One region of the Devosia sp. GW821-FHT12F11 genome, then DNA from elsewhere that is predicted to be linked to it. Evidence: predicted binding sites of a transcription regulator. Region 1 holds the regulator's gene; each other region holds the start of a gene.
What was found. The regulator LexA, encoded in region 1, represses DNA repair genes until DNA is damaged. The targets are predictions, from matches to a motif close to TGTTCNNNNTGTGTTCNG.

Region 1 (7,211 bases):
GTAACGAGCAGCAGGAGAATGGCGACCAGACGCAGCATGGCGCGACCATGCCCGCTCCCCTGCCCGCTCCACAAGGGCTATGGGCAACACGCCACGCTCAAACTACCGTGGGCGCGGGGAGCGAGTAATGCGTATCTTGGTGGTGGAAGACAACCGGACCTTGGCCGACGGCCTCGCCGCGGTGCTGCGCGTCGCCGGCTATGCCGTCGATGTGGTGCATGACGGGGTCTCTGCCGATGCGGTGCTGACCACCGAAACCTTCGATCTCGTGGTGCTCGACCTGAGCCTGCCCGAAATGGACGGGCTCGACGTGCTCCGTCGCATGCGAGGCCGCCGAAACCCCTCCTCGGTGCTGGTGCTCACCGCCCGCGGCGCGCTCGACGAACGGGTGCGCGGCCTCGATCTTGGCGCCGACGACTACATGACCAAGCCGTTCGAAGTGTCGGAACTGGAGGCCCGCATCCGCGTGCTGCTGCGCCGGCAGGCCGGGCTGCACAACTCCAGCATCGCCTACGGCAGCATCGAGCTCGATACCGTATCGCGCACCCTGTCGGCCTTCGGGCAGACGCTCGATATCCCGGCGCGCGAGCTGAGCGTGCTCGAAACACTGCTGCGCAAGGCCGGCAAGGTGGTGGCCAAGCAATCGATCATCGAGTCGCTGGCCGCCTTCGACGACGACCTCAGCGAGAACGCGGTCGAGCAGTACATCTCACGACTCCGCCGGCGGCTGGCGCCATATGCCCTCACGGTGCGCGTCGCGCGTGGGCTCGGCTACTATCTCGACCGGATCGTCGATTGATGGCGCGGCCCTATTCGCTGCGCCGACGCCTGCTGCTGTGGCTGATGGTGGCGCTGCTGGCCGTGGCGGCGCTGGCCGTGGTCGATACCTGGCGCGAAGCCCGGGACACCGCCACCTCGCTGTCGGACCGCGTGCTCGCCGGCTCGGTGCTGGCGATCGCCGAGCGGGTGATCGTTACCGAGGACGGGGCGCTCGAGGTCGACGTGCCCTATGTGGCGTTGGAAATGCTGACCTCGGCGGCGCAGGACCGGGTATTTTACCGAGTCGATGGCCCGGAGGGCTTCATCACCGGCTACCAGACGCTACCGACTTCTGAGAACGCGACGGCCGACATCGCCTATTCCGATGCCAGCTTCCGGGGTGAGCCGATCCGGGTCGCGGTGCTGCGACGGGCGGCATCATCAGGCGTCAGCGCCATCCCCTTCACCGTGACGGTGGCCGAAACCACGATTGCGCGCACCCAGCTGACCCAGACCCTGCTGGTGCGCTCCGCCATCCGCCTCGCCCTGTTGATTCTCGCAGCGGCGGTGATCCTGTGGCTGGCTGTCGGGTTCTCGCTCGCCCCGCTCTACCGGCTGCGCGACGCCATCTCCCGGCGAGCGCTCGACGATCTCAGCCCGATCGAGCAGGAGGTGCCGCGCGAGGTGCAGGGGCTGGTCGATACCATCAACTCGTTCATGACGCGGCTGTCGGCGGCGCTCGAGGCGCTGCGGCACTTCACCGGCAATGCCAGCCACCAGCTCCGCACACCGCTGACCATCATCCGCACACAACTGGCGCTGGCGCTTCGCGCCGAGACGCCCGCCGCGGCGCGCGAAGCTGCGCGGACCGCCGACGCCGCGGTGGTGCATGCCGAGCGCGTCCTGGCGCAGCTCCTGTTGCTCGCCCGCATTGACGAGGCCGCCTCCGACCGCCTGCAGTTCCCGATCGTCGATCTGCACGAACTTGCACGGGAACGCACGGGCGACTACGTCGTCCGCGCTCATGCCGCCGAAATCGACCTCGGCTTTGACGGCAACGGCCCTGCCCTGGTCCGCGGCGACCCGATGCTGCTGGGCGAATTGCTCAGCAACCTGATCGAGAACGCCATCGCCTATGCCGGCCCGGGTGCCGAGGCGACGGTGCGTGTCGTCGCCGCGGAAGACTTGCTACTCGAGGTTGCCGATACCGGCAAAGGCGTTGCGCCCGAACAGCTTGCCGCCGTCCGCAAGCGCTTCAGCCGTGGCGATAGCGACAAGCCCGGCGCCGGGCTCGGCCTGCCGATCGTCGAAGAAATCGCTACGCTGCTCGGAGGCGAGCTCACCGTGGCCGCACCGCCCGGCGGCGGCTTCAGAGTCCAACTCCATCTGCCAGCCGCGAGCCAAGATCGGTAGCTGTTGCCGATCGTGCATATTCGTGCAATATCGTGCATGAACATGCATGGAGTCGCACATGCTCACCGATGAACGCCACGATGTGATCCGCGCCCTGCTGCTGAGCGATGGGCGCGTCGTCGCCACTGAACTTGCTGCACGGTTCGGCGTGTCGGAGGACACGGTCCGGCGCGACCTGCGCGAACTCGCCAAGGCCGGCTACTGCCGGCGCGTCCATGGCGGCGCTCTCGCCCCGGCACCGGTGGCGCTGCCGATCTCGGCCCGGGTGGAGAAAGATGCCGATGCCAAGACCCGGCTGGCGGCTGAAGCCGTGAAGCTGCTGCAGCCGCGGCACACCGTGTTCATCGACGCCGGCAGCACCAACTACGCCATCGCCCGCGCCATTCCCCGCAGCATGGAGCTGACGGTCGTCACCAACGCACCTGCCATCGCCGCGGCGCTCGCTGACCACGAGCACGTCACCATCATCATGCTCGGCGGCATCTACAACGGCGAACTGGGCAGCGTCAGCGGCAACACCACGGTCGAGGCAATCGAGGCCATCTACGCCGATCTGGTGTTCCTCGGGACTTGCGCCATCGACCTGACGTTCGGGGTCTCCGCCCTCGATGCCGTCGAGGCCGAAGTGAAGCGTGCCATGGTGATGCAGAGCCGCGCCCTGGTGGTCGCCGCGACCGCCGACAAGCTTGGCCTCGCTGCGCCGTTCCGGATCGCGAGGCCCGAGGCGCTGACCCACCTGGTGGTCGAAGGCGACGCCGATCCCGGCCTGCTCGAGGACTTCGCGACGCAAGGCACCACCGTCCACCACGCCACCTGATTTCAAGCCGCACTGGATCTCCGCCGTGACCGCCACCACGATCGCCACTCACCGCCTCCCATCTGCTCGCCGCGAGCAGATCGCCACCCGGGTGATCTTCCTCGTTGTCGGCATCGTCATGGCTGGCTTCGCCCCACTGGTGCCGCTGGCCAAACTCCGCCTCGGGCTCGACGAAGGCGCGCTCGGGCTCTTGCTGCTGTGCCTGGGGCTGGGCTCGATTCTCGCCATGCCGATCACCGGCATCCTGACTGCCAAGTGGGGCTGCCGCGCCGTGATCGCCGTCGCCTCGATCATCATGATCGGGGCTTTCCCGTTCCTCGCTATCGCCGACAGCTGGCTCAGCATGGCGGTCGCCATCGCCGTGTTCGGCGCCTCGCTGGGCACCGTCGACGTGGCGATGAACATCCAGGCGGTGAGGGTCGAGCGCGACAGCGGCCGACCGATGATGTCCGGCTTCCACGGCCTGTTCAGCCTCGGCGGCATCGCCGGGGCCGGTGGCATGAGCGCCTTGCTGGCGCTGGGCGGCCTGTCGCCGCTGGTGGCGGCTATCGCCGTCAGCGTCGTGTCGCTGCTGCTGGTTGGCTTGTCGCTGGGCGGGCTGCTGCCCTATGGCGACAATGGGCAGGAGAAGTCGCCGCTGTTCGTTCTGCCCAAGGGCGGCGTGCTGCTGCTCGGCATCCTGTGCCTCTTGACCTTCCTCGCTGAGGGATCGGTGCTCGACTGGAGCGCGGTGTTCCTGACCTCGGTCCGCGGCGCCGATATCGGTCTCGCCGGGCTCGGCTATGCCGCGTTCGCGGTAGCGATGACCGGCGGACGGCTCGCCGGCGATCGTATCCGGATGGCGCTGGGCGAGCGGCGCGTCATCGTGCTTGGCGGCTTGATCGGCGCCATCGGCTTTGCCGTGGTGCTGCTGGTTCCCTCAGCCCATGCCGGCCTCGTCGGCTACTTCCTCGTCGGCGTCGGCGCCTCCAACCTCGTGCCGGTGCTGTTCTCGGCTGCCGGTCGCACCAGGGACATGTCGCCCGGCCTCGCGATCACCGCAGTCAGTACGCTGGGCTATCTCGGTCTGCTCGCCGGTCCCGCACTGATCGGGTTCGTAGCGCACCTTGCCACTCTGCCCTTCGCCTTCGTACTGCTCTCTGCCGCCATGCTGATGGTGGCGGCAAGCTACAAGGTCGCGAAATAGCGACGGCCGCGGACCGGCAGACCGTCCGCGGTCACCGGTCCGAGTGCTGGGAGCCCTTCTTGCCAACAGCTCTCACGAGGACAAAAGCCCCCAAATCGGCGGGCTCGTAACGCAATATTCACCGCTCGATTGCAGAACATAACTGGAACACGTATAACACGTTCAGTCTTTGTTCCGATTCTGCTCACGGAGCCGCCCATGCTGACGCGCAAGCAACACGAACTGCTGATGTTCATCCACGAGCGGATGAAGGAGTCCGGTATCCCGCCCTCGTTTGATGAGATGAAGGACGCGCTCGACCTGAGGAGCAAGTCCGGTATCCATCGGCTGATCACTGCGCTCGAAGAGCGCGGCTTCATCCGGCGCCTGCCCAACCGGGCCCGGGCGCTCGAAGTGATCAAGCTGCCGGATTCGATGAACCCGTCACTCGGCGGCCGCAAGGCTCGCTTCGAGCCCTCGGTCATCGAAGGCAACCTCGGCAAGGTGGCAACACCTCCGGCGCGCCCATCGGCGCCCGTGGTCAACGCCGACTCCTACCGGGCCGTGACCATCCCGGTGATGGGCCGCATCGCAGCGGGCACGCCGATCGAAGCGATCCAGACCCACAGCCATACCATCATGGTGCCACCCGAAATGCTCGGGCCAGGCGAGCACTATGCACTCGAAGTGCGCGGTGACTCGATGATCGACGCCGGCATCTTCGATGGCGATACCGTGCTGATCAAGAAGCAGGACGCGGCTTCGACCGGCGAGATCGTCGTCGCCCTTGTCGATGACGAGGAAGCGACCCTGAAGCGGCTCCGCCGTCGCGGCAATTCCGTTGCGCTCGAAGCGGCCAACCCGGCCTACGAGACCCGTATCTTCCCGCCCGACCGGGTCAAGGTGCAGGGCCGGCTGGTCGGCCTGCTGCGCAAGTACTGATTTACTGACCCCTCCGCCAACTGGGTCCTTGGGTCGGCAGCTTGCCGGCCCTTTTTCTTTGAAGCTGCGCTGCTTTCTTATGAAACCGCGGTCCTTTCTTGGGAAAACAGATTGGCCGGCCGATTATTGCACTAGGGTCGGCCCGGCAAAGACGGTACGGTCCGCGCCGCCACAGGAGGCCTCAGGTGTCTTCAGGCAGCGCCGCCATGCAAATGGCCGTCGCGATCGTACCAGGAGAGTGGACAACCTTCCCGATCGCGCTTTAGCGGCATGGCGGTGCGCAGCAAACATGCAGCGCCAGGGAGAAGGTTTTGGCAGCAGAGGTCGAATGGGTTGCCGTTGATTGGGGCACTTCCAATCTGCGCGCATGGGGCATCGACGCCGGCGGCGAGATCGCCTTCGCGCGCTCGTCGCCGGATGGCATGGGTCGCCTCAGCCGCGAACAGTACCCCGATGTGCTGACCTCGCTGCTCAGCGGTGTCGCCGAGGACATCGAAGACGTGCTGATCTGCGGCATGGCCGGTGCCCGGCAAGGCTGGATCGAGGCCCCCTATCTCGACGCCCCGGCCGAGCTCGGCCGCCTTGCACAGGGCGCGGTGGCGCCCGACATGCCCGGCCCGCTAACCCCCCGCATTCTTCCCGGCGTCTGCCTGCGTGATGTCGGCGCCGAAGACGTGATGCGCGGCGAGGAAACCCAGTTGCTGGGCCTGTCGTCGTTGCTCCCGGGGTTCTCCGGCCTGGCGGTGATGCCCGGCACCCACAGCAAATGGGCGCTGCTCTGCGGCACCAGGCTGGAGCGCTTCTCGAGCGCCATGACCGGCGAGATCTTCGAACTGCTGCGCACCCACTCGGTGCTGCGTCACTCGCTGGGTGGCGAACTCGAGGGCGAAGACCGGGAGCGCGGCTTCGAAGCCGGCCTCGATCAGGGGTTGGAACGTCCCGAGCGGCTGACTGCCACGCTGTTCAAGGTTCGCGCCGGTTCGCTCCTCTCAGGACGCAGTGCACCGTGGTGCGCCGGTTTCCTCTCGGGGTTGCTCATCGGCGCCGAGATCGGCGGCCAGCGCGACTGGATCGGCGAAGCCGAGATCCCATTGGTCGGCAGCGTCGGCCTTTGCGGGCTCTACCAGATGGCTTTCGCCCGGCTGGGCGCCAGCACCCGCATCATCGATGCAACCGACGCCACCCTCGCCGGCCTCAAGGCTGCAAGACAGGCATAGACCATGACCCACCGCCACATCATCGCGATCCTTCGCGGCATCACCCCTCCCGAAACCCTCGAAGTCTGCGACGCCCTGGTGCTCGCCGGCATCACCATGATCGAGGTGCCGCTGAACTCGCCGGAGGCGCTGCGCTCCATCGAGGACGCCGCAAAAGTGTTCGAGGGCCGCGCGCTGATCGGCGCCGGCACCGTGCTGAGCCGCGCCGATGTCGACGCCGTTGCTGATGCCGGCGGCCAGTTCGTCGTCTCGCCAGACACCAATCCGGCCGTGATCGGCGCCACGATCGAGCGCGGCATGACCTCGTATCCGGGCGTGTTCTCGCCCACCGACGCTTTCACTGCCATCCGCTCTGGCGCCACGGGCCTCAAGTTCTTCCCGGCCGAAGTGCTGGGCCCCAAGGGCATCAAGGCGATGAAGGCCGTACTGCCATCAGACATTCCGCTCTACGCCGTCGGGGGCGCCAATCCCGATAATTTCACCGAGTACTTCGCCGCCGGCTGCGCCGGCTTCGGTCTCGGCACCTACATTTTCAAACCCGGCATGTCCGCCGCGGATGTGGCATTGCGCGCCACCGCGGCCGTCGCTGCCTATGACCAGGGAAAACCGCGATGAACACCAAGGCCGAGCTCTTTGTCGACAGCCGCTGCGAGCTGGGCGAAGGCCCGTTCTGGCACCCGCTGCTCGAACGCCTGTTCTGGTTCGATATCCTCAACCAGACCATGCTGAGTGCCGGGACCGATGGCCACATCGTCGACCGCATCACGTTCAAGGACACGGTCAGCGCCGGTGCGGTGATCGACAAACAGAGCCTTGCCATCGCCCAGTCGGGCGCCCTGCTCCGCTACGACTTCGCTACCGATACGACCTCGGTCATCGCCGAGATCGAAGGCGACGT
Region 2 (7,211 bases), on a different contig from region 1:
TGCGAGGTCAGCGCCCGATCGAGCAGGTAGGTATCGATCTGCCTCGATGTCGCCGCCTTGGGCAGCTTGCCGAAGTGCCGCGTCATCAGCTCGTAGGTCTTCACCATGCCGATGCGTTCGGAAATGGTCAGCTCGCCCGAAAAGAAGCCGTATTGCAGCACGCGCTTAGATGGCTTGCGACTGCCCCACGGATGGTCCTTTTCCACCAGCTCGTCGGTGTCGATATCGCGGATCGAGATGGCGCCGTCCTTCCGGATCTGGCGCAGCAGCTTTTTCAGATCGTTGGGGTCGGCATCGGCATACCAGCGCATCGGCTCGCTGCGATGCTGCTTCATCTCGTCGATGTAGAACGGCAAATCACGCACCGGCACATAGGCCAGGGCGTGCGTCCAGTACTCGAACACCGATTTGTCGACCGACTGCGCCTGCGCCAGGTCGCTGCGCCGATAGTTGGGGATGCGGGTGAACAGGATGTGGTGGTGGGCGCGCTCGATGACGTTGATGGTGTCGATCTGCACATAGCCCAGTTGCTCCACCGCCTGGCGGGTCGCCTCGGGGCCGGCGCCGAACGGTTCGCGTTCATCGAGCCGCTGGGCGTGCAGCCAGATCCGACGGGCGTGGGGCAGGGTGAGGTTGAGCGGTTTCTTCATGCTGACAAGCCTAGCGCATCATCCTGCCAGCGCGTGTCAGGGTTTCATTTCTTCCACATCGCCAAGAGCCCCGCGCCGACATCGATGCGCGCCGTCCCTGGCGCAAGGCCGCTGATCGCGGCCGGCTTCACCGCCGGCCAGAACATGTCGTCGAACAGCGGCAGCATGGCTTTGGTGATGAAGCGGCTGCGCTGGGCGTAGACATGCTTGTCGCCATAGGGAGTCTGCTGGTGCACGTAGAAGCGCTGCGGCACCATCAGGTGCAGCTCGTCCCGGGCCCGGGTCATCGCCACGTAAAGCAGCCGACGCTCCTCTTCCAGCTCGTGGGTCGAGCCGGTGCCGAGGTCTGACGGGATGGCGCCGTCGACGACGTTCAGCACATGGACGTTCTTCCATTCCTGCCCCTTGGCCGAATGGATGGTCGAGAGGATCAGAAAATCCTCGTCGAGCAGCGGCACGCCGGCCTGGTCCGAGGTGGCATCGGGCGGATCGAGCGTCAGCTCGGTGATGAAGCGCTCGCGGCTCGGGTAGCCGGCGGCGATCTGCTCCAGCTGGTAGAGGTCTTCCTTCCGAACTTCGGCATCCTCGTACACTGCTTCCATCAGCGGCTCGTACCACATGCGGGCCCTGAGCAGTTCGGCCGGCCAGCCGCCACCGCCCTTGCCCAGATGCTCGACCACTTCGAGCAGCGCCGGCCAGGCTTCGGAGCCGCGCGGCGGGGGAGCGGTATTCAGCAATTCGACCAGCGGGTCGGGGCTCTCGGCCATGCGGTCGAGCACCTTGCCCGCGGCGCCCGGTCCGATACCCGGCAGCAGCTGCAGCACGCGGAAGCCGGCAACGCGGTCGCGCGGGTTATCGACGAAGCGCAGCAGCGCCAGCATGTCCTTGACGTGGGCGCTGTCGAGGAACTTCAGCCCGCCATACTTGACGAACGGGATGTTGCGCCGCGTCAGTTCGATCTCGAGCTCGGCCGAGTGCGAGGAGGTGCGGAACAGCACCGCCTGCTGCTTCAGCGCCGTGCCGCCCTCGCGGCAGGTCAGCACGCTCTCGACCACGTAACGGGCCTGGCTCGGCTCATCCTTTACCGTCACCAGCCGCGGCTTTTCGGTGGCCTGCCGCTCGGTCCAGAGGTTCTTGGTGAAGCGCTCCTTGCTCTCCGAGATCACCGCGTTGGCGGCCTCGAGGATCGGCTGGGTGGAGCGATAGTTGCGGTCGAGCGTCACCATCCGTGCCGGCGGGGTGAAGGCGCCGGGGAAATCAAGGATGTTGCGCACCGTCGCGGCGCGGAACGAGTAGATCGACTGCGCGTCGTCGCCGACGACCGTCAGCCCGTCTCCATCAGGCTTCAGGGCCAAAAGGATCGAGGCCTGCAGCCGGTTGGTATCCTGGTACTCGTCGACCAGCACGTGGTCGAAGCGCCCGCCGAGATCCTCGGCAATCGTTGGCTCGCGCATCATGGCGGCCCAGTAGAGCAGCAGGTCGTCGTAATCGAGCACCTGCTGGCGTTGCTTTGACTCAACATAGGCGGCGAACAGCTCGCGCAGCTGTGGGCCCCACATGGCGACCCAGGGGAAAGCTTCCTTCAGCACCGCGTCGAGGTCGTCCTGCGCGTTGACCACGCGCGAATAGATGGCGAGGCAGGTGCCTTTGGTCGGGAAGCGTTTCTTGGCTTCGGAGAACCCCATCTCGTGCCGGATGATGTTGATCAGGTCGCCGGAATCCTCGCGATCGTGGATCGAGAAGCCCGGCGTCAGGCCGATCTGCTCGGCATGCTCGCGCAGCAGCCGCGCGCCAATGCCGTGGAAGGTGCCGGCCCAGCTCAACGCATCGGTAATCACGCCGGATTTGGCGCCCATCACCTGCGCCACCAGCCGCTCCACCCGGCGCTGCATTTCGCTGGCGGCGCGGCGCGAGAAGGTCATCAACAGGATACGGCGCGGATCGGCGCCGTTGACGATCAGGTGCGCCACGCGGTGCGCCAGGGTGTTGGTCTTGCCCGATCCTGCCCCGGCAATCACCAGCAGCGGCCCACCCAGATGCTCCGCTGCCTGCCGCTGCTCGGGGTTCAGCTTGTCGAGATAGTGGGGGGCTAAGGCAGTCTGCACGCGAATCGATCCGGCTGGAGGTCCGGATCAGGAAGCATCATTCTCGCTTTGTTCGCAATTCACGGGATCGAGGCGCCGGCGGTCTGAGCCGACGCCTCCATGGTCCAATCGTCACTGCGCTGCAGCTTCGATCACTTTGGCGACGTCCTCGGCCTTCGAGATGAGGCCGGAATGGCTGGCCTTGATCTCGGTGACCGTGGCGCCGATGCGGCCGGCGAAGAAGCGCTGCGCGTCGGGGGGCAGCACCAGGTCTTCGGCGGTCACGACGTAGAAGTTCGGCTTGTCGTGCCAGGCGGCGACCTCGGCCACGGCGTCGAAGTTGGCCGGGTTCGAGGGGAGCTGTGTCGCTGCACTGGCCTCGGCCTCCGCCACCGGCAGGTCGCCGGCGAACAGGGCGGGGTACTGGGCCGGGTCGAAGATCAGCCCACCCTCGACGTTCGGGCGGATCGCCTTGACGCCTTCGCTCGGTGCGCCACCCGACAGCAGCTTGGTCAGAGTTTCGCCCTTGTCCGGCGCGAAGGCCGAGACATAGACCAGCGACTTGACCTTGGCGTCAGCCCCGGCTTCCCCGATCACCACACCACCCCAGGAATGGCCGACCAGCACGGTCGGGCCGTCCTGGGCGTCGAGTGCTGCCATGGTGGCGGCGACGTCGTCGGCGAGCGAGGTGAGCGGATTGGCGACCTGGGTCACCTTGTAGCCCTTGGCCGAAAGGATGGCGGCGACCTTGTCCCAGCTCGATGCATCGGCGAAGGCGCCGTGGACGAGGACGACATTCCTGGCAGGCTCCTGGGCGAGAGCGGCGCCACCAGCACCGACAGCGGCGGCGCTGAACACGACGGCGGACAGAAGGGACTTCATTTTCATCTCCATATGTTGAGGCGAGGCTGGACGATCGGCAAAGTCGATTTGCCGCTGGCTGGCGCCGCGCTTGTAAAAACCGGATCTTGCGTTTCGCCCGAGGATTGTTGAAGTTCCTCGCCAAGCGATGCCGTAGAGATAGAGGTGAGGGCCGTGAACGACCATGATCGCGCCTCCGGAGTTCATGCTCTGGAATCCGAAGGCAGCTTCCCGATGATGGCGTCGCGCGTCGACCTGTTGTCGCAGGTGCTGACGCTGATCCGGCTGCGCGGCGAGCTGATCTTCTCAAGCGAGCTCACGGCGCCCTGGGCGCTGCAGTTCGAGGCCGGCTCGGCCTATTTCCATGTGGTGTCGGAAGGCACGATGGAGGTGCGGGCCAGCGACGGCCGGCGGATCACCGCTGCGGCGGGTGACCTGATCGTCCTGCCGCAGGGCAGCGGCCACAGCATCGGCGTCGATGGCGCGACGCCCGTGCCGATCCGCGAGGTGCTGGAGGCACAGATGCGGGAGCAACTCGCCATCCGCCTTGGCGGCAATGGGGCCATGACCCAGCTTATCACCGGGGCGTTCCGCTTCGAGGGCGACAACATGCCGACCATGCTCGCCGTGCTCCCCTCGCTGATCCACATCTCGAAGGCATTGCGCAGCGAGGAGGAGGCCTGGGTCGAGGGGATCGCGCATTTCCTCCTCGCCGAGGCCAGGGTGCCGCATCCCGGCTCGTCGCTGATGATCTCGCGGCTGATCGACGTGCTGGTGATCCGTGCCATGCGCACCTGGGTGCGCACCGCACCGCCGGAAAAGCGCGGCTGGCTGGGCGCGCTGGCCGATGTGCGGATCAGCCGGGCGCTGAAAGCCATCCATGACGAGCCGTTCCGCCGCCGCACCGTAGCCGAGCTTGCCGGCATTGCCGGGATGTCGCGCTCGAGCTTTGCCGAACGTTTTGCGACGTTGATCGGCGCGGCGCCGCTGCACTACCAGACGCGCTGGCGGTTGCTGCTGGCCAATGAGATGCTGAAGGGGCCCGACACGCGGGTGAGCGAGGTCGGGCGGCGGGTCGGCTACGACTCCGACGCCGCGTTCAGCCGGGCGTTCAAAGCGCAGTTCGGCTACCCGCCGGCGCAGGCCATGCGTGGTGGGTTCGCCGGTTCGCCGTGACAACCATCGGTTGCCAGCCGACCTTTGTGTTCCTATTTTGGGTACACATGGGATCCGCTCGATGAACACACGCTTTGCCGTCGCCACGCACATCGTGACCTTTCTCGCCTATCAGGACGGCCGGCCCGCGACGTCCGAGCTCATTGCCGCAAGCGTGAACACCAATCCAACCTTCATCCGGCGCCTGTTGACGCAGCTTCAGAGGGCGGGCCTCACCGCGTCGCAACTGGGCGCCGGCGGTGGCGCGTTGCTGGCGCATCCGGCGAACACGATCAGCCTGCTGGATGTCTACCGAGCGATCGACGAGGAGCAGCAGGTGTTTGCCCTGCATGACACTCCCAACCCGCAGTGCCCGGTTGGCCGCAACATCGATGCGGTGCTGAAGGGCCGCATGCTGGAGGCGGAGCGCGCGCTGCAGGCACAGCTGGCGAAGACCACGATAGCCGACCTCGCCGCCGATATCGCCGAGCGCAACAAGGTCGCCTGACGCGAAGGCACGCCCGTCGAGCCGGACCTCTTTACAATCATGTGTATCCGGATTAGATACCATTATGTGTAACCGATCTGGATACAGAATATGACGAACCTGGACCTCGCAGCGATCACTCTGGCGACGTTGATCACCTCGTCGGCAGTGCTGCCGGCCACACCCTTATTTGCACAGGAGCCAGCCATGAGCACTCAGGAGCAGCAGGTCGTCGACCTGCTCAAGGCCATCGAAACCGGCGCCGCCGGCCCGGTCGCCGTCATCAATCCCGAGCACTACACGCAGCACAATCTGGGGGCGGCCGACGGGCTCGCCGGCTTCGGCGCGCTGCTGGCCGCGCTCCCGCCGAACTCGGCCAAGGTCAACACCGTTCGCGTGTTTGAGGATGGGGAGTATGTCTTCGCCCATACCGAGTACGAGTTCTTCGGCCCCAAGATCGGCTTCGATATCTTCCGCTTCGAGAACGGCAAGATCGTCGAGCATTGGGACAACCTGCAGGAGACGGCGCCTGCCAACCCGAGTGGCAACAGCATGATCGACGGCGCGGCCACCGCCAGCGACCTCGATCAGACCGAAGCCAACAAGGCGCTGGTGGCGCAGTTCGTCGACGACATCCTCGTCAATGGAAGGTTGGAGAAGCTCGCCGGCTACTTCGATGGCGACAGCTACATCCAGCACAACCCGCAGATTGCCAATGGCCTGTCGGGTCTGGGCGCCGCGCTCGAGGCGATGGCCAAGGCCGGCATCACCATGAAATACGACAAGGTGCACAAGGTGCTCGGCGAGGGGAACTTCGTGCTCGTCGTCAGCGAGGGCAGCTTCGGCGGCAAGCCGACCGCCTTCTACGATCTGTTCCGCGCCGAGAACGGCAAGATCGCCGAACACTGGGACACGCTCGAAACCATCCCGCCGCAGGGCGAGTGGAAGAACCAGAACGGTAAGTTCGGTTTCTGAATGTAGGGCGCCTCGGCGCCCTACGCCTCTTGGCCGTGGCGGCAGAGGTTGTTCAGCCCGAACGATCCTCGGAGCGACCGAGCTCGCGCTGCCTGAGGATGAACGCCACGCCCTCGGTATAGCGGTCATGCAATTTGGCGAAGCGGGTGAGCGTGTCCTTGGGAACGCCGATCTCGATCAGCTCCTCGTGCATGTCCTTGAGGCGCTCTTCCATCTCCTCCATGCCGACGATCAGGCGTTCTATCTGTTCCTCCGTCAGTCGAACCAGTGTTGCCATCACTGCCTCCTTCAAGGCGCCGCGGGTTCAGTCTACCTCTTCCTGGCTCTGCGCGCCGCATTCTCGGTGAGCCGCGCCTTGACCAGCCTGGTCACCAGCGCGTCCGGCAGCGGCGTGTCGGGCGTGAAGCGCACCGTGCCCTTGGACGTGTCGAGCTCGGCCAGCTCGGCCGCATGGGCCTCCATCACCGCGGGGCTCTGCACGTAGAAAGCGCAATGGGTTTTGGCGGCGCCGAACGACACCAGCGCGCCATCCTGTCGAAAGGCCGGAATGCCGTAGCCGACATATTCCTCGGCCTCAGGCGCTGCTGCAATGATCACCTCTCGCAGGTGTTCCAACGCCTGCCGCTGCGCCGCGGGCAGGGCAGCGAGGAACCTGCGCGTGGTCTCGGGCATCGGCGCGGGCATGGTCGTCTCCTCTCGCACCATAGCCTCGCACGGCCCCACCGCTCTGTCAGCACTCTCCGTTGATTGCTGCTATACTATTGAAATCGTTAAACTATTCGTGCAACTCTGTTGTCATGCGGGCGGCTTCGCCTCATGTTCATCCGGTCGCCCGCCCATCGGAGGTGCCTGATGTCGCTCACCAGCCCGGACGCCGATACTGAAGGTTTCGGCCTCACAACCGCGCAGATCATCTATCGCGTGCCCGATCACCTCGAGCTGCTGCAGGATTTCGTCTGGCAGCAATACGACGTGTTCCCCCAGTTCCCCAGCCTCAGA
Region 3 (7,211 bases), on a different contig from region 1:
GGGACCGTCGCATGCTCGAGCACGACCTGCGCCACGCGGTGTCGCGCAACCAGTTGCGCCTGGTCTACCAGCCGCAGGTCGATATCCAGTCGGGCGAAGTCACCGGCTTTGAGGCACTGGTCCGTTGGAAGCATCCGGAACGCGGCGAGATTCCGCCGTCGGTGTTCGTGCCGGTGGCCGAGGAAAGCGGGCTGATCCTGCAGATCGGCGAGTGGGTGCTGCGTGCCGCTGCCAGCGAAGCCGCGCGCTGGAAATCGCCGCTTTCGGTAGCGGTCAATGTCTCTGCGGTGCAGGTGCACTCGCCCACCTTCGCGCAGACCGTGCATGAGGTGCTGATCAGCACCGGCCTGTCGCCGGCCCGGCTCGAGGTGGAGATCACCGAAACGGCGTTGATCCGCGACATGATGCGGGCGGTGACGACCCTCAGGCAGATCCGGGCGCTCGGCGTCCGCATCGCCATGGACGATTTCGGCACCGGCTATTCGTCGCTGGCGAACCTCCGCGCCTTTCCGTTTTCGAAGATCAAGGTCGACCAGTCCTTCATCCGCGCCGTCGACAATAACGATCAGTCGGCCGCCATCGTGCGGGCGGTGCTGGGTCTGGGCAGCGGCTTGAACGTTCCGGTCGTCGCCGAAGGCGTTGAACGGGCCGAGGAGCTGGCGTTCCTGAAGAGCGAGGTCTGCCAGACGGCGCAGGGCTATCTGCTGAGCCGCCCGGAAGACATCCGAACCTTTGCGGCGCTCACCGAGGGCAGGACCAAGCTGCTCGACAGCACGCTGCCAACGCCGTTGCAGGCCCTCGCCAGCTAGAAGGGGGCGGGAGACTATAGCCTGGCGGTGCGAGGGGCAGTGGGCAGCCCGCACCGCTTCGTTCGCCGGGGGCGCACTATTCGCCGGCGAGCCGCTGCGGCTCGGGTCGTGCTTCGTCGAACTCCATCGCCTCGATGCGCTCGCCGCGCTTTACGATCTTGGAGGACGAGGTGACGATGTCGCCGATATCTCCGGCGGCCTGGGTGAAGTGGGTCTGGAGCTTCCGCACCCGCTCGTCCAGTCGGCCGACATCGGCGAGCAGCGCCCGCACTTCGGTCTGGATGCGATAGGCCTCTTCGCGCATCTTCACGTCGCGCAGCAGCGCTTGCACCACCTGGATCGAAAGCATCAGGATCGACGGCGAGACGATGACGATGCGCGCCTTGAGCGCCCGCTGCACCACATCCTCGAAATGTTCATGCAGGTCCGCAAAGATCGATTCCGACGGCACGAACAGGAATGCCGTGTCGGCGGTCTCCCCGGCGATCAGGTACTTTTCCGAGATGGCCTTGATATGAACGCCCATGTCGGTGCGGAACCGGCTGGCCGCGAAACGCGGGTCCTCGCCGTCACCGGCAGCTGAAAAGCCTTGCCAGCTCTCCAGCGGGAACTTGGCGTCGATCACCAGCGAGGGCGCGCCGTTCGGCATATAGACCAATGCATCGGGCCGGCTGCCGTTCGACAGCGTCGCCTGGAAGGCGTAGGCATTCTGCGCCAGCCCGTCGCCGATGATCGCTTCCATCCGGCCCTGGCCGAACGCGCCGCGCGTCTGCTTGTTGGCGAGGATCGACTGCAGTGACACCACGTTCTGGCTGAGCTGGGTGATGTTGGATTGCGCCCGATCGATCACCGCCAGCCGCTCCTGTAGCTTGGCGAGGCTCTCGTTGGTCTTGACGTTGCTTTCCTGCATCACCGCGCCGATGCGCTGGCCCTGGCTGTCGAGCCGTTCGTTTACCAGCCGTGCCAGGTCCGAGGTGCGCGAGCCGAAAATCTCGCTCATCGTCTGCATCCGGCCGGTCATCTCCGACTGCACGCGCAACATGTCGGCGATGTAGCGCTCGGTCTCCTGCGCCTTGAGCTGCGCCGCCGCCGCCTCCTCGGCCCGCTGCGCTGCCTCTTCCGCCCGGGCGCGCGATTGCCTGATCACCACGACGAGCAGCGCCACCAGCAGGGTTGCGACGACTCCCACAGCCGCGTAGGCGGCGATTTCAAGCGTGATGGGAAAGTCGGCGATGACGAAGAGCACTCGATCCATCGCTTCAGCCTACACGATTCGACGCCGTTGTTCCTGCATTGTTCTTCGGCGCCGCAATTGGGGTAAACAGAGCGTAAACCGGCTGGCCGTTGACCGGCGCCCGGGAAATACCATATTCAGCGGCAACCCCCGATGAAGGACTGCACGTTCATGGCCAAGCGCCCCATCCTGATCCTGCCCGACGAGCGCCTGCGCGCCATTGCAGAGCCGATCGAGAAGATCGACGATGGCATCAAGCAGCTCGCCAAGGACATGCTCGAAACCATGTACGACGCGCCGGGCATTGGCCTCGCCGCGCCGCAGATCGGTGAGCTGAAGCGCATCGTCGTGATGGACCTCGCCAAGGAAGGCGAGGAGCCCACCCCGCTGGTGATGGTGAACCCGGAGATCCTCAAGTACTCCGACGAGACTGTCACCACCGAGGAAGGTTGCCTCTCCATCCCCGAGCTCTACTACGACGTCGAGCGCCCGGCCGAGGTGACCGTGCGTTACACCGATCTCGACGGCAAGGAGGTCGAACTCGACGCCAAGGACCGCCTCGCGGTCTGCGTCCAGCACGAGCTCGATCACCTCGATGGTGTGCTCTATATCGACTACCTGAGCCGGCTGAAGCGCGACCGCGTGCTGAAGAAGTTCCAGAAGGCCGAGCGCCTGGCCAAGAAGGCGGGCTGACCAGGGCGAAGCCCTCTTCCTTCTCCCCTTGAGGGAGAAGGTGGCGAGCGCAGCGAGACGGATGAGGGGCCGTTTGGCTGAACTTCCCCTCACCCGCCCTTCGGGCACCCTCTCCCTCAAGGGGAGAGGGAAAGAAGAGGAGCTCCTCCACTGAAAATCATCTTCATGGGCACGCCGGAGTTCGCCGTGCCAACCCTCACCGAAATCGTTTCGACCGGCCACGAAGTGGTTGCGGTCTACACGCGTGCGCCAAAGCCGGCGGGCCGAGGCCAGGCCGAGCGCAAGTCGCCGGTGCATGAGGCGGCCGAGGGCTTCGGCATTCCGGTCTTCACCCCGCGCAGCCTCAGGCAGGCGCCCGAGCAGGAGGTGTTCGCCTCGCTCGATGCCGATGTGGCGGTGGTCGTCGCCTATGGCCTGATCCTGCCCAAGCCGATCCTCGAAGCGCCGCGGCTTGGCTGCCTCAACCTCCACGGTTCGCTCCTGCCGCGCTGGCGCGGCGCAGCGCCGATCCAGCGCGCGGTGATGGCGGGCGACGAGCGTACCGGCATCATGGTGATGCAGATGGATGAGGGCCTCGATACCGGCGCCGTCGGCCTGATCGAGGAAATGCCAATTGGGCCCGACACGACCTCGGGCGAGCTGCATGACCGGATGATGCTGGTCGGCGCCGACCTGATGGGCCGCGCTCTCGCCGCGCTCGAGCGCGGCAGCCTGCACTTCACCCCGCAGCCGGAAGTGGGCGTTACCTACGCCAGCAAGATCGACAAGGCGGAAGCGCGCATCGATTGGAGCAAGCCGGCGAGCGAGGTGCACAACCTGATCCGCGGCCTCTCGCCGTTCCCCGGCGCCTGGTTCGAACTTGAACTCAACGGTACGCCCACCCGCATCAAGGCGCTGCGCTCGACGCTGGTCGCCGGGCAGGGCGCCCCGGGCAGCATCCTCCCCGATCTGACCATTGCCTGCGGCACGGGCGCCGTGCGCCTCACCATGGTGCAGCGCGAAGGCAAGGGCGCCATGGACGCGGCGACGTTCCTCCGTGGCGCAGGGGCGCTGCCGGAGCGGGCGGGCTAGAGGGTGCACGCCGTCGTTTCCAGGCACTCAGTGTCATCCCCGCGAAAGCGGGGACCTCTGTTTTCTTTGCCGGCACCGCAAACGGAGGTTCCCGCTTTCGCGGGAATGACCCGGTGGATGGGGCTCATATCCTGATGCCCCGCTACCGCCTCAGCATCGAATATGACGGGCGCCCCTTCTGCGGCTGGCAGCGGCAGGCACACGATCTCTCGGTGCAGCAGCTGCTTGAGGAGGCGATCGAGCGGTTCTCGGGCGAGAGTGTCGTCACCCAGGCAGCTGGCCGCACCGACGCGGGCGTGCATGCGCTCGGCCAGGTGGTGCATTTCGACCTCGAGCGCGACTGGGATCCGTTCAAGGTCCGCGAGGCGTTGAACTTTCACACCAAGCCCCACCCGGTGGCGATCCTCACTGCCGATCGCGTCGACGAGAGCTTCGAGGCCCGCTTCTCGGCCATCGCCCGGCACTACGAGTACCGCATCCTTAACCGCCGCGCGCGTCCCGGGCTCGACGCCGGCCGCGTCTGGCATGTGCCAGTGCCACTCGATACCGACGCGATGCACGCGGCAGCGCAACTGATCCTCGGCAAGCACGACTTCACCACCTTCCGCGCGGCCGAGTGCCAGGCCAAATCGCCCGATCGCACTCTGGATATCTTCACCGTGTCGCGGCAGGCCGAGATGATCGTCGTCACCGCCAAGGCGCGGAGCTTCCTCCACAGCCAGGTGCGCTCGATGGTCGGTTCACTGAAGCTGGTGGGCGATGGAAAGTGGCGCCCAAGCGATTTCCGCGCCGCCTTGGACGCGCGTGATCGGGCCCGCTGCGGCCCGCTGGCCCCGCCCGACGGGCTCTACCTCACCAGGGTGGATTACTAAGAGCGCTTTCAGGAAAGGTTGCAGACTTTTCCGGTTCGAAAGCGCGACAAAATCAATGGCTCCAAGAGCGCTTCAGGGGGCCGTCGCCGCGCCCGCGCCTGCCGTCAGCTCCGCCAACTGCTCGGGCGACAGCGGGAACACCGCGCTCACCACGAACAGCGCAATCACGCCGCTCACCAACTGCACCACGAGGAACGAGGCGATCTGCCACGGTGTCAGCGTCAGGATCAGCCGGGCAATGTTGATCATGATGATGATGATCACGATGCCCGTCGCGATGAACATCAGCTCGCCGCCGGCGCCCACCAGCCCGAGCAGCGTCGTGGCGATGGTCAGGTAAAAGGTCGCCCAGTTGTCGACCACGATGTAGGGCACCAGCGCATCGGGCCGCTTCAGCTGGCGCAGCACGAGCGCCGCCGCCCCGATCTGCAGCGCCAGCACGATGATCACCGTGGCAATGGCCCGGAACACCGTGCCGCTCGTTCCAGGCACGCCCAGCAGCAGCGGCACCGCCGTGTTGAGCAGCGCCACCACCAGGAAGGCGATGAAGCTGCCGACCAGCCCGCGATCGGAGAAGTCGAAATAGCCGTTGGCCCGGCGATCACCAATGACCAGCGCCACAACGCCGCGGGCGGCCGAGGCCACCTCGTTCCAGATATCGTTGCTGCGTTCAGGCACTAGCCGACCCCGTTCAATCCGGTGGTCAGCATGTAGAGCCCGACTCGGGTGGCGACAAGCGCGGCAATGGAAAGAATGGCAAACGCGACGGAAATGCCGAGATGCAGTTTGCCGACCTCGCGCGCCACGCGGAACAGCATGAAGCCGATGACCCCGAGCGTCGCCGTAAGGATGTTCGATCCGCCGAGGTAGGCCAGCGGCAGCGACGCCCCGAGGACGAACGCCATCGCATAGGTCGCCGGCACCGCCATCGCTACTACCGGCGTACGAAACACCCGCGCCGTCAGCCAGATCACCACCCATACGACGCCGAGCTGCAGGGCATTGGCGACAAGGCTGAGGACGACCGTTGCCCAGCCGGGAAAACCGCTGAGCGAACTCTCGATGAGGATCAGCGCCAGCACCACGGCAAAGAAACAGCCGGTGGCGTTGATAAGGCCGAGGCCGGTGAGGTTGAATTTCTCCGCCGCGCCGGGGCGCGCGGTCAACAGGTCAAGCCAGCCGACAATGGCGCGCCACAGCTCGCCGAAAGCGTTCATGGCGCCGCCAGCATCGCCTGCCCGGTGGGCAGCGCCAGCAGCACGAAGCTCGCTGCGAAGCTGCCGAGCGCCACCAGCGTGCCGATCAGGATGGCGCCGCCCCAGCCGATGCCGAACAGGCTCTTGGAGGCCCGCGCCGAGAAATAGCCGAGGATGCCGATCATCGCCGTACCGGCACCGACCCCAAACGCCCCCAGGATAATGCCGACCAGCTGGCTCAACGCCAGCACCAGCGCCAGGAACAGGAACAGCGCCGGCAGCCGGTCGCGCTTGTCGAGCAGCAGCCCCGCTCCACCCACCACCACGTAAGGCACTGCCGTCATCACCAGCGCCAGCAGCGCGAAATCGATGATTGCCCGAAGCGCCTCAGGCAGCGCTTCGGCAAACGGCACCACCAGCAGCACGGCCTGCAGCAACAGCATCGCGACGATGCCGGTCACCGCGTGGGTCCAGCTTACGCCGGATGCCGCGGCGTCGTTCGCCGGCGTCCGGCCGAACGCGGCCTGCGTTGCGACGCCCACAGCGCTGAGAAAGCCTGTCGCCATCATTCGGTCGCCAGATAGTCGGCAATGAACTGCGCATAGAGCGCCGTCAGCTCCTCGACATCGCTGACGCGCACGTTCTCGTCCATCTTGTGCATGGTCGGGCCGGGGAGGCCGAACTCCACCACCGGGCAGTATTCGGCAATGAACCGCGCGTCCGACGTGCCGCCGCCGGTGGAAAGCTCCGGCGGAATGCCGGTACGACGGGCGATGGTTTCGATCAGCGTCTCCACCCCGCCACCCAAGGGCGAGAGGAATGAACGCGACGGGCGCCCCACCACCGAAAACTCCACGCTGCAGCCGCGCAGATCCTGGTTGCCGATCACCTCTTCGATGGCCGCGATCAGGCTCTCCGGCGTCCAGCGGTCATTGTAGCGCACGTTGAAGCGCAGCAGCACGGCAGCGGGAATGACATTGGTGGTCTCGTTGCCGACATCGGCCGAGGTGAATTCGAGGTTCGAGGGCGGAAAATGCTCGGTGCCGTCATCGAGCTTGCCGGTCAGCGCCCCGATCAGCAACGCCGCCACCGGCAGCGGGTTGTTGGCCTTGTCGGGATAGGCGACATGCCCCTGCGTGCCGGTGACCCGGATCTGCCCGTTGAGCGAGCCGCGGCGCCCCACCTTGATGCTGTCACCCACCCGCGCCGTGGCGCTCGGCTCGCCGACGATGGCGAAGTCGAAGCGGTGCCCCCGGGCTTCGGCCCAGGCCATCAGCTTGTCGGTGCCATTCACCGCGTCCGCTTCCTCGTCATTGGTGATGGCGAGCGAGATGCG
Region 4 (7,211 bases), on a different contig from region 1:
GCCTCGAAAATCTCCAACAACCTGATCGGCGCAGGCTATGCAGGGCACTCGATCTACGCCGAAAACTTCGGCGGCCTGCTGGTCTCCGGCAACAACGTGTTCCCGCGCGGGCGGAGCAGCATCGAGTTCTCGGGCGTAGTCAGGTCTTCCATTACCGGCAACCGGCTGCACTCCTTCTATCCGGGAATGCTGGTCTTCTCCGGCAAGTGCTCGGAGAACCTCGTCGCCTCAAATCACTTCCTTCGCGATCACGAACCCTGGGCGCCGATGACGCGGTATGACAATGGGCTGGATGACCAGTTCGGCCTGCTGCATCTGAGCGGCGACAACAACTCCGTCATCGCCAACCACGTCTCGGCCTCGATCGACAGCCGGTTCCTGAAGCCGCAGAACGAGAAACCGGTGATCATCCGGATCGTCTCGGGCACCGGCAACTATGTCGCCAACAACCACATCGTGGCGACGACCGAACGCGCCGCGGCGAACGACGCGCCCAACAGCGACTGCTTTGCGACGCAGGTCGAGGCCATCCTCTCAACCAGGAACCTCACTGCCCTCGAGGTGATCGCGGTTCAGGTCGAGCCGGGCTCCACCGGGAACACCATTCTCGATTCTGGCAGCGACATCGAGGTGCTGCTGGACAAGTCGGTGAACGCTTTTCGCGGCACACCCGTGCCGGGGCAGGCCCAGGCGCAAGACAGCTCACGGATCGACAGTTGAAATCCTCCGTCAGCCTCCCCGCCGCCTACCGGCTCGAGTTCTGGGCGCGCGGGCCGGGGTCGATCCGCATTTCTGAGGCCGATGCCGTGCGGTGGCAGGTCCCGGCATTCTCCGGCCACGTGGATTTCTTCAGTTACCAGCACCGCGAGGCCGGCAGCGTCACCGTCGAATGGCAGAGGTCCGACGCGATCCTCTGGGCCTATGGCTACGATCCGGCCACCGTGGCCGAAACCGGCATCACCATCTGGGAGTTCGGCGAAGACGGACTGACGCTCCGCACCAAGCCTGAGATCGATGCCTCGATGCGAGCGGATCCGGCGCGGCCGATCATGCACTTTTCGCCACCCCGCCAGTGGATGAACGACCCGAACGGGCTCTGCAAGATCGGCGAGACCTGGCACCTGTTCTATCAGTTTCACCCTGCCGGCACCGAATGGGGCCCGATGCACTGGGGGCACGCGGTCAGCAAGGATCTGTTCAACTGGACCCACCTGCCGGTGTTCCTCCACCCCGAGCAGAACCTCTGGCGGCTCGGGGCCACCGGCGGCGCCTTTTCCGGCTCGGCGTTTGCCGACCGCGACGGCAGCCGGATGTTCTTCTACACCGAGCGCCTGCCGGCCTATGATCTGTTCCAGGGCTATCGCGAGGTGCAGAAGCTGGCCCGGCCGGGGCGGGATGTGCTGCACGCCAGCAGCTCCGACACGGTGATTGCGCTCGGTCCCGAAGGGCAGGGCGTCGAGCACGATTTCCGCGACCCCAAGGTCTGGTGGGACGAGGCGGCGGGCGCCTACCGCATGGTGCTGGGTGCGGCGCTGCACGGCGACCCGGCAGTGCTCCTCTATGGTTCGGACAACCTCAGCGACTGGACCTATCTGGGGCCGCTCTATCGAGCCCCGGCACACTACCGCGAGCACGGCGCCCGGGCGGTCGAGTGCCCCGATTTCTTCCCGCTTGATGGCAAGTGGGTGATGGTCATGGGCTTTGTCGGCTATACCGAACCGGCCACGGGTCGCCACAACCTGTTGTTCGCCCGGGTTGGTGAGTTCAAGGGCGATCACTTCGTCCCTGATATCGACGAGTTGCAGATCCTCGACTTCGGCACCGACTATTACGCCATGCAGAGTGTTGAGGCCGATGGCCGACAGATCGCCCTCGCCTGGCTGTTCAACTGGGAATCCCGCAAGCCGGCCGGCTCGCCCTACTCCGGCGAGATGTCGCTGCCGCGCCAGCTCAGCCTCGACAGTTCGGGGCGGCTGCGCATGCAGCCAGTGACCGAGCTGGATGACGCGTGGCCGGCCTATCCCCTGGCGAGGGAGCACGATGGCAGCTTCCTGCTGGGGGACGCCCCATTCGAGCTCCGCTTGACCGGCAATCTCGACGGCACGCGCATCGTCGCGACTGAGAGCGGCGAGCTTTCCTTCGAGCTATCGGTGTCGGACGGTCGCCTGTCGGTGCGACTGGCTGAAGATGACGGAAGGATCCGCTACGAGGCCGAGTGTGCGTCGGCCACCGATCTCCGCGTTATCTATGACCGCGGCATCCTCGAGATTTTCGCGGATAGCGGCGCGGTCTGCGGCACGCGGCGCAGCTACGCCAACATCGCCCCGCATCGCGTTGAAGTCACATCGTTCGCCCAATTCACTGGCTTCGAGCGGCGAGCGGTTCAACAGCCCTGATCCATCACTCCAACGCAGCCCGCGACCTAGCCCAGCGCCAGGTTCAGCCGATAGCTCAACGCCTCGGCCAGGTGCGGCCGGGCGACCTTGTCGGCGCCGGCGAGGTCGGCCAGCGTCCGCGCCACTTTCAGCACCCGGTGGTAGGCGCGGGCCGAGAGGTTGAAGCGCTCCGAGGCCTGCAGCAGCAGGTTCTGGCTTTCCTTGTCGGGGTTGACCAGTTTTTCGATCAGCGATGGCCCGGCGGCGGCGTTGGTAAAGACATCGGGGTGGCCGGCTTCGATGTAGCGCTGGCGCTGCCGCTCGCGCGCCGTTTCGACGCGGGCGGCGACGGCGGCGGAGGGTTCGGCCGTGGCGGGGCCGATCATCTCGGCGGCCGAAACGGCGGGCACGTCGATGCGCAAATCGATGCGGTCGAGGAACGGACCCGAGACCCGGCCCTGGTAGTCGAGCGCACATTGGTCGCCGCGCTTGCAGACATGGCCGGGCGTGCCGGCGAGCCCGCATTTGCAGGGGTTCATCGCCGCAATCAGCTGGAAGCGGGCGGGAAAGCTGACATGCGCGTTGGCGCGGGCGATCACCGTCTCGCCCGCTTCCAGCGGCTGGCGCAGGCTGTCGAGCACCGAGGGCGAGAACTCCGGCAATTCGTCGAGGAACAGCACGCCGTTATGCGCGAGGCTGGCTTCGCCCGGCCGGACCTTGAGGCCGCCGCCGACCAAAGCCGCCATCGAGGCCGAGTGGTGTGGGGCGCGGAACGGCCGGCGATCGCTGAGCGCCCCGCCTGCCAGTTCGCCGGCGATCGACTGGATCATCGACACGTCGAGCAGTTCGCGCGGGTTGAGCGGCGGCAGGATCGAGGGCAACCGCGCCGCCAGCATGGATTTGCCGGCGCCCGGCGGCCCGACCATCAGGAGGTTATGGCCACCCGCTGCCGCGACCTCGAGGGCCCGGCGCGCCACCTGCTGGCCCCGCACTTCGCTGAGATCGGGCAGCCCAGCCGGCTCGGCCCGCCGCCGCGCCACCGGGCGGCTGCAGATCTGAAAACCGCCCAGATGGTTGACCAGCGCCAATAGCGTCGGTGGCGCGACGATCTCGAGGTCGTCGCCGGCCCAGGCCGCCTCGGGCCCGGAGGCCTCGGCGCAGATGATCCCCATATCGCGCGATAGTGCGGCGATGGCCGCCGGCAGCACTCCGGCGGTCGGCGCGAGCTGGCCGTCGAGCCCGAGTTCGCCCAGCGCCAGATAGCCTTCGAGCGCATCGGATGGGATGGCGCCGATCGCCGCCATCAGCCCGAGTGCGATCGGCAGGTCGTAATGGCTGCCTTCCTTGGGCAGGTCGGCCGGGGCGAGGTTCACGGTGATCCGCTTGGGCGGCAGGCTGAGTCCGGAGGCATAGAGCGCCGCCCGCACCCGCTCACCCGATTCCTTCACCGCCTTGTCCGGCAGGCCGACGAGAAAGAACTTGGGCAGGCCAGGCGCAATCTGCACCTGCACATCCACCGGCACCGCCTCGATCCCCTGAAACGCCACGGTAGCAACCCGCGTGACCATTCCCCAGCCCCCAACATCCGCGCGGCACGCTAGCAGGAGGTCTGCGGACGAGGCAAGAACATTTAGAGAACGAATCGCCCCGGGCCGGATCGTTTGCTCCGTAGGCAGAGCAACGCCTCAGCCAAGTCCCATGCTGATGCGGTCGGCGGTGGCGAGAGCCGTGGCGCGGACCAGTTGTTCGTATTCGGCGTCGCGGCCGGCAAGGAACGGGATGCTGACGGCGGCGACCACATCGCCCGAGCGATCGCGGATCGGCGCGGCGTAGGAATTGACCGAGGCACTGAACTCGCCATGGTCGCGCGCCCAGCCCTGCTCGCGCACCCGCGACAGTTCCCCCTCCAGCGCGTCCGGCTCAATCAGGGTACGTTCGTTGTAGAGCGTCAGCGGCCGCGAATAGATGCGCTGGCGTTCGGCCTCGGGCAGGAAGGCGAAGAGCGCCTTGCTGCTGCCGCCGGCATGGATCGGCAGCTGCTCGCCGACCCGGGCATGCAGCGCGTGCTGCTTGGTGCCGGGCGCGACCGCGACGACCAGCACATGGCCGCGATCGTAGATCGAGATCTTCGCGGTCTCCCCCAGCGAGCGCGCCACGAAATCGAGATGCGGCTGCGCGGCCTTGGCGACCTGTCCGCCGGATGGCATGCCGACGGCATCGGCCAGCGACAGCAGACGGCTACCCAGCACGTAATCGGAATTCTCCAACTGACGGACCAGCCCGTGCGCCGTCAGCGAGTTGAGGATGCGGTAAACGGTCGAGCGCGTCACCCCCGACTGCTCGACTAGGCGCTTGAGGCCCAGCCCGTTGGGGGCCCGCTCCAGTTGCTGGAGAATGGCCATCATCCGCTCGATCGCCGGATTACGGTTCTGCGCCTCGATCTCAGCCTCACGCATGGCTTGACATCCTGTCCGTTTGGTCGGCACGGTTATCATCTGATACTAAGAGTTTCAAATAAGAAACTCTAGTGTCGGACGGATACAGTTCGTCGGGGGAGGGGCCTGGTGATCTATCGCATGTTGCGCGCCACGGGCTGCGCAGGCGCCGCCTTGGCGGCCCGGCACGCCGGACGGCCGACTGGCACGCCGCTGTGGCAGGCCGAGCAATGACCGTCGCCAAGCCAAAGGCCGCCCCCACGGGCTCGCGCCGACGTCGGTTGTCGTCGCGCGACAGCCTGGTGCTGCTGCTCCTTGCCGTGCCTGGTATCGCCTGGTTCCTGGTGTTTGCCTACGGCCCGATGGTCGGTCTGGTGGTGGCCTTCAAGGCCTTCAACATTCGCGACGGCATCTTCGGCAGCCCGTGGAACGGGCTCGCCAATTTCCGCTACTTCCTGATGAGCGGCGACGCCGCGACCATCGTCTTCAACACGGTGTTCCTCAATGCGCTGTTTCTCGGCGCATCGCTGTTTGCCGGGCTCGTGTTGGCGCTGATGCTCAACGAGATCCGCGGCGGCCCTTATCGCCGCTTCATGCAGTCGGTGATCTTCTTTCCCTATTTCGTCTCGCCCATCGTCATTTCCATCATGCTGCAGGTGATCCTCTCGGGCGTTGGCGGGCGCGGCGGCCTCGTCAACAACCTGCTGAGCGTCGTCGATTTGCCGCAGGTCAGCTGGTACACCGAGCCCGGCGCCTGGCCGTGGATCCTCACCATCGTCAAGGTGTGGCAGCTGGGCGGCTACACCTCGGTGATCTTCCTCGCTGCCATCACCTCGATCTCCGAGGAGGTCTACGAGGCGGCGGCGCTCGATGGCGCCAGCCGCTGGCGCATGGCGCTGTCGATCACCGTGCCGCTGCTGCTGCCGACCTTCGCGGTGCTGGTGGTGCTCGGCGTCGGCCGCATGTTCTTCGGCGATTTCGCCACCATCTACGCCATCGTCCAGGACAATGGCGTGCTGTTCCCGACCACCGACGTCATCGACACCTACGTCTTCCGCTCGCTGCGGATGATCGGCGACTTCGGCACCACGGCCGCCATCGGCCTGTTCCAGTCGGTGGTCGGCTTCGTTTTCGTGGCGGCGGCGGTCCTCGTCCAGCGCCGCTTCCACAAAGAAAGCAGCATCCTGTGAGCGCCATCGATCAGGATAGTGCTGGGGCCGCGGGGAACGTCGGTGCACAACCCGTTCGCAAGGCGACCCGCCGCCGGATGGAGCCGTTCGCGGCCGTCAGCTACGTCACCGTCGCGCTGTTCGGGCTGTTCTGCCTGGTGCCGCTCTGGATGATCGTCGCGGGCTCCTTGACCGACGAGTCGGTGCTGGGCCTCAACGGCTATAGCCTGTTCCCGCAGCCCTTCTCGCTTCGGGCCTACGAGCTGCTGTTCACCGGGCAATCGCTGCTCAACGGCTATGTCGCATCGCTGTTCATCACCGTGGTGGGCACGATCCTCTCGATCTCGTGCACCGCCTCGATCGCCTGGGTCATTGCCCGGCGGCTGCCGTTCATCAGCCGCCCGCTGACCATCTTTGCCTATGTGCCGATGCTGTTCAACGGTGGCCTGGTGCCGTTCTACCTGCTGGTGACGCAGGTGCTGGGTCTCACCAACAGCTGGTTCGCGATGATCCTGCCGCTGATGCTGGCGCCCTTCCTGATCTTCGTGACGGTGAGCTTTTTCCGGCAGATGCCGGAGGAGATCCTCGATGCGGCCCGTATCGATGGCGCCGGCGAATTGCGCATCTTCTTCCAGATCGTCTTGCCGCTGTCGAAGCCCATCCTCGCGGTGCTCGGGCTGTTCTACGCCGTCACCTACTGGAACGAGTGGTTCACCGGCCTGCTCTTCCTCTCCGATCCGGACAAGTTCCCGCTGCAGCTGATCCTGCAGAACCTCATCTCCAACGTGACCAATGCGGCGAGCCTGCCGAGCTCGGCCGGGGCTGCGATGGCGCCGGTCTACCAGCTGCGCTTCGCCATGACGGTGCTCACCGTCGGGCCCATTCTGCTCGCCTACCCATTCGCACAACGCTTCTTCGTCAAGGGCATCACCCTTGGCGCCACCAAGGGGTGACGACGGCACCTGAGCCCGTCGCACAAATGAGGAGGAGACTACCAACATGAGACTCACGCGCAGACACTTCATGGCCCTCAGCGGGGCCGCCGGCGTGGCCACGGCCCTTTCGGGCCTGTCGCCGGCATTCGGTGCCAGTTCGGGCACCTCGGTGGCCCTGCTGCCGTCGCAGGCGCCGACCGGCTGGAAGGCGGTGCTCGACAAGGCCAATGCCAAGCTCATGGAGGAGCATGGCTTCACCTTCGATGCCCAGTTCATCAACTGGTCCAATTACGGCCA

Region 2: a site for LexA is predicted at 2,794-2,811, ahead of AC1ROK_RS19300 (ATP-dependent helicase). Genes of this name have one in related genera too.
Region 3: a site for LexA is predicted at 2,093-2,110, ahead of AC1ROK_RS08895 (DNA recombination protein RmuC). Genes of this name have one in related genera too.
Region 4: a site for LexA is predicted at 3,998-4,015, ahead of AC1ROK_RS02710 (YifB family Mg chelatase-like AAA ATPase). Genes of this name have one in related genera too.

What each region holds. Positions count from the first base shown of each region.
Region 1 is NZ_JBXAPX010000009.1:125,725-132,935, reverse strand. It holds gene AC1ROK_RS23920 (ABC transporter substrate-binding protein) at 1-38, opposite strand, end outside; gene AC1ROK_RS23915 (response regulator) at 128-799, shown strand; gene AC1ROK_RS23910 (sensor histidine kinase) at 799-2,172, shown strand; gene AC1ROK_RS23905 (DeoR/GlpR family DNA-binding transcription regulator) at 2,231-2,989, shown strand; gene AC1ROK_RS23900 (MFS transporter) at 3,015-4,175, shown strand; gene lexA (transcriptional repressor LexA) at 4,374-5,096, shown strand; gene AC1ROK_RS23890 (2-dehydro-3-deoxygalactonokinase) at 5,408-6,313, shown strand; gene AC1ROK_RS23885 (2-dehydro-3-deoxy-6-phosphogalactonate aldolase) at 6,317-6,928, shown strand; gene AC1ROK_RS23880 (SMP-30/gluconolactonase/LRE family protein) at 6,925-7,211, shown strand, end outside.
Region 2 is NZ_JBXAPX010000006.1:344,717-351,927, forward strand. It holds gene AC1ROK_RS19295 (winged helix-turn-helix domain-containing protein) at 1-650, opposite strand, end outside; gene AC1ROK_RS19300 (ATP-dependent helicase) at 695-2,755, opposite strand; gene AC1ROK_RS19305 (alpha/beta fold hydrolase) at 2,867-3,616, opposite strand; gene AC1ROK_RS19310 (AraC family transcriptional regulator) at 3,770-4,771, shown strand; gene AC1ROK_RS19315 (Rrf2 family transcriptional regulator) at 4,833-5,258, shown strand; gene AC1ROK_RS19320 (nuclear transport factor 2 family protein) at 5,445-6,212, shown strand; gene AC1ROK_RS19325 (hypothetical protein) at 6,265-6,489, opposite strand; gene AC1ROK_RS19330 (iron chaperone) at 6,522-6,896, opposite strand; gene AC1ROK_RS19335 (usg protein) at 7,065-7,211, shown strand, end outside.
Region 3 is NZ_JBXAPX010000002.1:680,399-687,609, reverse strand. It holds gene AC1ROK_RS08900 (bifunctional diguanylate cyclase/phosphodiesterase) at 1-809, shown strand, start outside; gene AC1ROK_RS08895 (DNA recombination protein RmuC) at 886-2,064, opposite strand; gene def (peptide deformylase) at 2,215-2,736, shown strand; gene fmt (methionyl-tRNA formyltransferase) at 2,887-3,807, shown strand; gene truA (tRNA pseudouridine(38-40) synthase TruA) at 3,942-4,679, shown strand; gene AC1ROK_RS08875 (hypothetical protein) at 4,752-5,357, opposite strand; gene AC1ROK_RS08870 (hypothetical protein) at 5,357-5,896, opposite strand; gene AC1ROK_RS08865 (hypothetical protein) at 5,893-6,444, opposite strand; gene dapE (succinyl-diaminopimelate desuccinylase) at 6,441-7,211, opposite strand, start outside.
Region 4 is NZ_JBXAPX010000001.1:528,120-535,330, forward strand. It holds gene AC1ROK_RS02700 (NosD domain-containing protein) at 1-720, shown strand, start outside; gene AC1ROK_RS02705 (glycoside hydrolase family 32 protein) at 717-2,396, shown strand; gene AC1ROK_RS02710 (YifB family Mg chelatase-like AAA ATPase) at 2,423-3,943, opposite strand; gene AC1ROK_RS02715 (IclR family transcriptional regulator) at 4,061-4,831, opposite strand; gene AC1ROK_RS02720 (ABC transporter permease) at 5,041-6,000, shown strand; gene AC1ROK_RS02725 (carbohydrate ABC transporter permease) at 5,997-6,932, shown strand; gene AC1ROK_RS02730 (DUF3502 domain-containing protein) at 6,979-7,211, shown strand, end outside.